DNA from 3 places in the Paenibacillus sp. WLX1005 genome. Region 3 is predicted to be linked to each of the others. Evidence: riboswitches for the same ligand, from Rfam matches in the RefSeq annotation. Region 3 holds a riboswitch; each other region holds the start of a gene.
What was found. Region 3 has a riboswitch for thiamine pyrophosphate ahead of ACE3MZ_RS13260 (thiamine phosphate synthase). Riboswitches for the same ligand answer to the same signal wherever they lie in the genome.
Positions count from the first base shown of each region.

Region 1: another riboswitch for thiamine pyrophosphate. It lies ahead of thiC (phosphomethylpyrimidine synthase ThiC); the one in region 3 lies ahead of ACE3MZ_RS13260 (thiamine phosphate synthase).
Region 2: another riboswitch for thiamine pyrophosphate. It lies ahead of ACE3MZ_RS01755 (ABC transporter substrate-binding protein); the one in region 3 lies ahead of ACE3MZ_RS13260 (thiamine phosphate synthase).

Region 1 covers NZ_CP176756.1:1,855,515-1,858,688, reverse strand. Annotated here, with positions in the region: gene ACE3MZ_RS08015 (M42 family metallopeptidase) at 1-916, shown strand, start outside; TPP riboswitch at 974-1,077, shown strand; gene thiC (phosphomethylpyrimidine synthase ThiC) at 1,319-3,091, shown strand.
Region 2 covers NZ_CP176756.1:418,519-421,692, reverse strand. Annotated here, with positions in the region: gene ACE3MZ_RS01770 (Spo0E family sporulation regulatory protein-aspartic acid phosphatase) at 245-439, opposite strand; gene ACE3MZ_RS01765 (pyridoxamine 5'-phosphate oxidase family protein) at 837-1,253, opposite strand; gene ACE3MZ_RS01760 (hypothetical protein) at 1,495-1,632, shown strand; TPP riboswitch at 1,642-1,750, shown strand; gene ACE3MZ_RS01755 (ABC transporter substrate-binding protein) at 1,841-2,914, shown strand; gene ACE3MZ_RS01750 (MTH1187 family thiamine-binding protein) at 3,034-3,174, shown strand, end outside.
Region 3 covers NZ_CP176756.1:3,112,120-3,115,293, forward strand. Annotated here, with positions in the region: gene thiO (glycine oxidase ThiO) at 1-604, opposite strand, end outside; gene ACE3MZ_RS13260 (thiamine phosphate synthase) at 594-1,319, opposite strand; TPP riboswitch at 1,579-1,686, opposite strand; gene ACE3MZ_RS13265 (hypothetical protein) at 1,892-2,797, opposite strand.

The DNA of each region.
Region 1 (3,174 bases), 1.3 Mb from region 3:
GGGAGTACAGGCGGACTATAACCATAAAGGCGGATTGATTCTGACGCTTGCTGGTCAAGATGATTCACGCACGATTGCATTAAGCGGTCATGTCGATACGCTAGGTGCGATGGTTCGTGCTGTCAAACCGGATGGCAAAATCCGCATGACCATGGTCGGCGGTTTTACGATGAATAGCATTGAAAATGAATACTGTATCATCCATACTCGCAGTGGCAAAACGTACACCGGCACAATCCTCTCTACCGAGCCGTCGGTGCATGTATATGATCACGCGGAAACGTTGAAGCGAACGGAAAATCATATGGAAGTGCGAATCGACGAGGTTGTTGCGTCGAAAGAAGATGTCGACGCACTTGGCATTGCGGTGGGCGATTATATCTCCTTCGACGCGCGTCCGGTAATGACAGATAGCGGATATATCAAATCCCGTCATCTGGATGATAAAGCGAGTGTTGCCGCCATGTTCGGGCTATTGGAATCGGCGCATACTCACCAATGGAAGCCGCGTCATACCGTGAAGTTACTCATTTCCAATTACGAGGAAGTTGGTCATGGCACCGCCTATATTCCGGGCGATATCGACGAGATGATCGCAGTTGATATGGGCTGTATCGGTGATGATCTGTCATGTAAAGAAACGGATGTATCAATCTGTGTCAAAGACAGCTCCGGTCCTTACGATTATGAGATGACTGGCAAGCTTGCTGAGTTGGCACGGCGTGAACAGATTCCGTTTGCGCTCGATGTGTATCCACATTACGGTTCTGATGCTTCTGCCGCACTGCGTGGTGGCAACAATATCCGGGCGGCATTGATCGGTCCGGGCGTACATGCTTCGCACTCTATGGAACGTACACATAGCGATGCCGTTATTAACACTGCACGTCTGCTAGCAGCTTATATTACCGAATAATCACTATCATGGCAAAGGTTGACAGAACGTTTGTCGACCAAGTATAGTGTACAGCGAGACATCCACTAGGGGCGCCCGTATGGGCTGAGATAAAGCGTAGCTTTGGTCCCTTTGAACCTGATCTGGGTTATGCCAGCGTAGGAAAGTGGTGCAATGATGACCGGCTTATTTTGTTTGCCTGTGGTCTTATTTGCCGCTTCCGTTCGCCGGAGGCGGCTTTTTGTCGTGTTCGGTGAATCGAAGAGGACAGTAGGATGGTATATCCAAGCATGGCAAACATGTCGGTTGCGGATTGCAACTGATGTATTGGTTACATACTGTACTGGTTGCCACCCCACCATATTCCCTACTCATCAGTCTACGATGGATGTTATCCACAGTACTGTAGGAGGATTTTTGACTATGCCTATTCTAACAACCCCATTGCCCGGTAGCCGCAAAGTGTATACAATCGGCTCACGTCCCGACATTCAGGTGCCAGAGCGCGAGATCGCCCTTTCACCGAGTGAATTACGCGGTGTGGAAACTGCCAATGCACCGCTACGGGTGTACGATACGAGCGGACCGTACACTGACGAGCATGCAACCATCGATATTCGCCGGGGATTATCTCCACTGCGCGCAGGCTGGATTGCTGAACGCGGTGATTGTGAGCCGGTTGATGCGCGAACAGAGCAGCCAGAGGATAACGGATTCACCAGTCTGGAAAAAGCAGAGCTGCACGGCGCGGAGAAGTTTCCAGACTACGGGCGCCAACCTCTACGTGCTAAAACGGGACATAATGTGACCCAGCTACATTACGCTCGCCGTGGCATCATTACGCCGGAGATGGAGTATATCGCTATTCGCGAAGGGATGACGCCGGAAGTGGTACGTACCGAGATTGCTGCCGGACGCGCAATTATACCTGCGAATGTGAATCATCCTGAGCTGGAGCCGATGATTATCGGTCGCCGGTTTCATGTGAAGATCAATGCCAATATCGGTAATTCGGCAGTTGCTTCCTCTATCGAGCAGGAAGTGGAGAAAATGACATGGGCGACGCGCTGGGGCGCAGATACGATTATGGATCTCTCCACTGGCAAAAATATTCATACGACGCGCGAATGGATTATCCGCAATTCGCCAGTGCCGGTCGGTACAGTGCCGATTTATCAAGCATTGGAAAAGGTCAATGGCAAGGCGGAGGATCTCAGCTGGGAGATGTATCGGGACACACTAATTGAGCAGGCAGAACAGGGTGTGGATTATTTTACGATTCATGCCGGGGTGCTATTACGCTATATTCCGCTCACTGCAAAGCGCGTAACCGGCATCGTCAGTCGCGGCGGATCGATTATGGCAGCGTGGTGTCTGGCGCATCATCGGGAGAACTTTCTGTATACGCATTTTGCAGATATTTGCGAGATTATGAAGGCGTACGATATTAGCTTTTCGCTGGGAGATGGACTACGTCCGGGTTCTATTGCGGATGCGAATGACGAAGCTCAGTTTGCCGAGTTGGATACGCTAGGTGAGTTGACGCAGATCGCTTGGCAGCATGATGTACAGGTAATGGTTGAAGGTCCGGGGCATGTCCCGATGCAGCTTATTCAGGAAAATATGGATCGCCAGCTGGATGTGTGCAAGGAAGCCCCCTTTTATACACTCGGTCCGCTAACAACAGATATTGCGCCGGGCTACGATCATATTACGAGTGCGATTGGAGCAGCCATGATTGGCTCGATGGGGACGGCGATGCTCTGCTATGTAACGCCAAAGGAGCATCTCGGTCTGCCGAATCGCGAGGATGTCAAAGAAGGCGTCATCACGTACAAAATTGCTGCGCACGCCGCCGATCTCGCCAAAGGTCATCCGCGCGCCCGTTATCGGGATGATGCACTGTCCCGGGCGCGGTTTGAATTCCGCTGGCGCGATCAGTTTCATCTATCACTCGATCCTGAACGAGCGATGAGTTATCACGATGAGACACTGCCCGCCGAAGGTGCCAAATCAGCACATTTCTGCTCCATGTGCGGTCCGAAATTTTGCAGTATGAAGATTACGCAGGATATTCGCGATCTGGCAGAACGGGACGGAATTGCGCCGGAAGAAGCGATTGAGTCAGGTATGGAGCAGATGGCGGAAACGTATCGCACGCGGCAAGGCTCGACGAACAGTGTATATGGTGGATAGGCTTGTGTAGACTACATGCTTGGTACTGATATAGCAGAAGCTGAAGATGTTGATCCGGTAGTGTGTACGAACAACGATATGTT
Region 2 (3,174 bases), 2.7 Mb from region 3:
ACAGATTTGGCGATGCCGTTATGTATTCCAAAGTATGGTGCTGTCTCTGCCATCCGGCAATAAACTTGTTTTCGTCCATAAACCGAATGTCCTATCGCGGACTGTCGCATCGTCTGCAATCCTCATCGTTGTAAGCCTTTGATCAACTCGCTGCACTTCAACACAAAAAACGCCGCATCGGCAGATTACCTACCAATCGGCGTTTTGTTACACTGTCCCGCTATCGGGAATCCCGATAACAAGATCAGCAATTTTCATTCCATTTATGAGCTGGCTCCCGGCGTTTGCGATGTTTGTACTGCAAATACGAATCCAGAATGCGATCCAGCTGCTCTGACTGATCGATCACCCGATGATCCCGAATGCCGTGCTCGGCTGCCATCTGATTCAGAATGCGGCGCTCCTGCTCGATTTGCTGTTCAATCTTTTCCAGGTCCAAGGAAAACACCTCCCGTAAAATACCCCTTCCAACGTGCATGCTCTGTCTGATTACGGGCATATTTTCCATCACCATATCCCGCGATTGTATGGTTTGATCTGCGAAAGAATGCTGCTTCATCTATATGTCTTAGTTGTTTACATTAAATTGTTGGTATTATATTGGTTATACCTTACTTTCATGTGACGTTTCAAGTTCCTACAGTACCTATTTTATCCTTATTTTGGAAACAAAAAATGACAAAAAATCCGGTTTGGAATTTTGTATTTCGGGATAGAAATTTACAAAATTCGTCACCGGATTTTACGAATGCCTACTATGACAAGGATTTACCTGTGTAACAAAATACGACAGCAAGGCTGATCGTATCTCTCAGGTGCAACCGCAACCGGCAGGATTAGCCCTGCCAGGTTTGCTTATTGCCGTCCTGATCGGTATATTCGATTGTTTGCGGCTTGATATCCAGTACGACATAATCGGGATCATCCGGTCCAGAGAACCATTGCTTGAAATCGTCTTTCCAGACGCGCTGCTTCAGCTCGGCATCATCAGACACCGTTGCCGTTGCCTGTACTTCGACCACTTCGTTATTGCCGCCTTTTTCGTAACCTAGCAGCAGATAGCAGTTCGGGTTTTGTTCCAATTCTTCAACTTTATGCGTCTTGCGATCCGTTGCCAGATGGATATTCAATCCTTCATTGTAGAGCGCCATATAACGCACTTTTGGCTTGTTATCCTCTACTGTACCAAATGCACAAAATGGATTGTCGGACAGGGCTTTGACGATTGCTTGTTCTTCGATGGATGTACTCATGATCAAGCTCCTTTCGCAATAGGAAGATATAGTATTGGGTGTTCCAGATCCTGCTTCTATCATAGACATGTATCCTGATCGCTCAGGTGTATTCGTCCTATGACAACGGATATACATACGTATGCTCCGTTAATGGTATAAAAAATACTTCATTGCATACATACCCGATGCGGCTGGCAGTGAACCTGTTACAGCCTGTTTCCAGACTGTTTGGTGTGAATGTTACGGTCTGCTTGGTGTTGTGTCAGCGTCTACTTGTTATAACTATCCACTTTATGATTCGAACGGTTCATCCAGCGGTTATGCCGTATATTCTGGCGATGCGCTCGCCGCTGACCTGCTGGACAGTTATGCCCTGCTCGTCTATAATTACAGCTAGAAAAAGCGCATATCTGTCTAGGGGAGCTGGGAAGCCGGCTGAGAGTGTATTCCAACAATACTGACCCTTATACCTGATCTGGATAATGCCAGCGTAGGAAGTGAAGCATGCCATGTATGTCTACTCATATATGCACCTATGTCGTCCCAGTCCGGGGCGCTTTTTTTATATACCAAGCACGATATTCAGAGGGGAGTCTTACCGAAACATGAATACATTACGCAACAAAGCAGGTCTGCTGATTCTGCTGTCTGTGGTATTGCTAATGACTGCCTGCGGACAACGCAGTAGTGATAGTCAGAACAGCACTGGCAGCACCGACAACGGAACTGCATTACAAGATGTGCAGGTCGTGCTGGATTGGACGCCGAACACGAATCATACCGGTCTGTATGTAGCTCAAGAGATGGGATATTATAAGGAAGCTGGTCTGAATGTGAAGATCATTCAGCCCGGTCAAGGCGGCGCAGATACAATGGTCGCTTCCGGTCAGGTGCCGTTTGGCATTAGCTATCAGGAGAGCGTGACGCAGGCGCGTGTACAGGATGTGCCGCTCGTCTCACTGGCAGCAGTCATTCAGCATAATACGTCCGGCTTTGCCGCTCCGGTAGATCGTGGCATCAAGTCTCCCAAAGATATGGAAGGCAAATCATACGGCGCATGGGGTTCACCTGTCGAAGAAGCCGTCATGAAGTCGATCATGGATACGGACGGCGGTGATGTTAGCAAGGTGAAGAGTGTTAATATCGGCGATGCGGACTATTTTACAGCTGTCAAAAAAGGAATTGATTTCGCGTGGATTTTCTACGGCTGGACGGGAATCGAAGCCGAGCTGCGCGGCGAACCGCTCGATATGCTGTACGTCAAAGACTACTCGCCAAATCTCGACTATTACACACCGGTTATCGTAACGAACGAGAATGAGATCAAAAACGATCCCAAACTGGTGAAGGCATTCATGTCCGCCACAGCCAAAGGCTATGCATACGCCATCGCCAATCCCGACAAAGCTGCTGATATTCTGGTCAAAGCCGTTCCCGATCTTGATCCCGAACTGGTCAAAGCAAGCCAGAAATGGTTGTCGCCGCGCTATCAGGATGACGCTGCTCAGTGGGGTCTGCAAAAAGAATCGGTCTGGGCAGGTTACGCCGACTGGATGTACAAGCAGAAACTATTGGAGCAGCCGCTAGATGCAAGCAAGGCGTTTACTAACGACTTCTTACCGTCCGCTTCGGCAACGACCCAAGACACTACGACCACAACAGATACTACAGCAAAATAAATCATCATTTCCGTATACAAGCATCATTGGCGTATACAGGTATTGTAAGTTTGCCATACCTTATCGTCGTATAACAGGTTTCATCATCTCTCATCTTTGCATTCAAGGAGGCAGATTCCATGTCCAAGACACTACTCAGCATTCAGGTCATTCCCAAAACACAGCCCGGCGAGGATTCTTACGATTACGTGGATGCCGCGATTGAAGTCATTCAGTCCTCCGGCGTTCCCTACGAAGTACATCCGCTCGAAACGACGATA
Region 3 (3,174 bases):
CATCGGTCACTACACCGCAAACGGCACCATTACCTCCCGTTTCTCGCAACAGACGGTTCACATCATAATTTCGATAAACATCTGCCCCGCCATGAATGGCTGCACCTACCAACGCTTCGGTAAGTAGCCTAGGAATTAGCTGCAACTCATCCGGGTTGTACATCATGCCTTGCTCTGCCCGTATATACGGCTCAACATCTGCCAATCGTGTAGCATTCCACCATTCCAACCCTTGCTGCGGGCTAGCATCGGCAGCATTCCCTATAGAGGCAGCAACATTTGTAGTGTTGGCATGATCTTCAATTGGTAAAAGAAATCCTTCCTTGCGCAAGCCGATGTCGATTCCAGTGCAATCATACAAACGCTGCGCAAGCGCCGGATACAATGAACGACTGCGTAATGCGAGTCGCTGCAAATCCTGATGCACAAAATGCTCAGACGATGCAGCCAACATTCCACCTGCTGCACCGGAAGCTCCTGCTGCTGGTCGTTGTTTTTCTACTATCGCGACGTTTGCTCCACGGCTCTGACATTCCAGTGCAATCGCTGCTCCAATCGCGCCCGCGCCAACGACAATCACATCGTACTGTCCTTCATGTCTCATAAATGCCACTCCCTGTTGTCCCGTTCATCTCTCGTGGACGTTTGTTGTAAACTGCTTGTTGCGCAGAACCAGTATGTTGTATAGCATCTGCATATTGCTGGACTGCTTGCAGCGGAGAACTGGCAGTGAATATGGAAGACATCACCGCTATGCCAGCCGCACCAGCAGCATGTAATTCTGCACAATGATGTGGCTGTATGCCGCCAATTGCGATTATAGGCATATTTGTTGCCGAACAGACTTTTGCCAGTTGCTCTACTCCGCGCGGTTCGACTCCGGGCTTGGACTGGGTAGCGTAAATATGTCCGAATATTGCATAATGACAGCCTTCCTGTTCTGCTTCCCATGCACGTTCAACACTATGAACGGAACGACTGATCGTTAATGAAGATGATTGAGCAATGTTGTGATTGGATTTGGTCGAAGATTTGTTGTCTGACTCAATGCAATCACTGGCGGTATACATAGCTGCAAATTCTGGTAAATGTACACCTCCAACCCCTAATTCCAGCGCCAATTGCGGATGATTATTAATGACAATCAAAGAAGCAGGTATATCTCGCAGCAACATCTGCTGAACGGTCTGTATGATTTGTTGCTCTGTCCAGCTTTTTTCACGAATATGGATTGCTGTCACGTAAGGGTGAATACGTACACTAATGTCTATCACACCTTGTTGCGTTAGCGTACCGGGAGTCACTACATGCAGTTCCATTGGGTCACCTTCTTTGTGTGCTTCGTTTGTATAACTGCCTTGCAGATACCAATATACGTAAAAAAGCCACCTTCCAATTGGAAAGTGGCTGTTTATTTTATCGTTATGAAATAAACAGGGTTTGCAATAAGATTCACCTGCAAATCAGTGATCCTTCTGCTACCCAGAGCAAAGGCAGATTCATGAGGTTGAAGATGATCGTAATCTATTCCGGTAATTGCTACCTAAAAGCCGGAATACGTCTTCATTTCCTCATATCGGATATGCTCTTCCACTTCCCTACGCTGGTATGATCCAGATCAGGTCCAAAGGGTTCGTCAGCAGTATGCTGTCATCTCAGCCTGTAAAGGCTCCCCTAGTGCATATGGATATGCTGTTGTCGTTTGAAACATTCTCATCTTAGCAAACCTGTATCAATAAAGCAAATGAAGCTGCTATTTTCATATACAGGTTTATCGCTGTTTATGTAAATGCACCCTGGGTGCACTTTATAATCTGCTAGTTACAATTTATTATTTACCATCTGTTACATGATTAAGCTTAGCAAGTTCAGGAAGTCGATCTGTTTACAATCAAACGGGAGAATATACAAGCGATGGCATTTTCAATGCCAGATGACGAATCCGATGAATGCTAGACCGTTCACCCGCCAGTACGGCTTGCTGTGGCAAAGCTGCATTTTCCTGTTGCTCAAGCTGTTCGAGAATACCCGATGTCAGCAAAAACGATTGTCTGAAAAATTGACCCAATTGTTGCTCCGGCCAATCGAGAACAAGCCGATTCCGCATAAAAGACAGCAGGCGTTGTACATTCCATGCATCCTGTAAAGGCTGGCAATGATTCAGTGTGTATAACTGGCGCTGCAACCCAAAACGACGACTGATTTCGGTTTCTGTCAGTTTGCCTTTCGGTTGATATGCTCCGATTACCGGCATCCATGAAGAACTCCATTCCCAATCCGCATATAATGGGTTGGCAAAAAAGTTGTGCAAGGACTCGCGGTTTTGTCCCAGATTCACAACTACGAGGTCTGCCAATTCAAGCAATGGCAGCTTGTCTTCGCCACAACCTGCATCCATTAACACCAAGTCATAATGATGACTTGCCGCCTGAAATAGATTGTTCCAAAATACAGGATTGCGGTTTGCTTCGTTGTGAGCATGTTGTGTTCCTGCCAGTAAATGAAGCCGATCACGTACTAGCGGCACCATATAATCGGTCACATTGCCTGCATTCAGAATACCTGACTGCTGCAAATAATGCAGACGATCAATGCCAGGCCCGTTCTTCCAGATGTCTGCCACTGGCTCGCTCAAATCCGCTGTAATTCCATATTCTACACCATGTCCACGTTCATCATTATGGCAGAGAAGCAGACGTGCCCTGTATTGCAATGCAGCTGTAATCGCAGTAATAACTGTATGCGCAGACGTTTTGCCCTGTCCGTTATCCGGACTCCAAAACATAACCGTCGTCATATTCACTCCTCCTTATCTCCCTGGCTATCCGTGGGATCATAAGCAGTCGGTTTATGATCCTGTTTGTGCGTTTGTGTATACAGGCAACAGAATTGATAGCACATCAGATTGCAATCGATAATGATCATTGGTGCAAATATTTTCTGTAAAAAGTGATGAATCATTGCAACCTTTATCGCAGCCTGTATTGATGTCTGTACAATGTTTGCAGATGGCCCGTATGTGGTATGATGTTTGCTACGAATAGAGAGTGAATAGATGTGGATGAGTTCGCAGATAGCCGTTTAGTACAGCTTATAATATATTACTATTGCTTCAAAGTGATAAAAGGCCGAGTATGGAATGATCTTATGTACCCTGTCCAGTGAATCTACGTC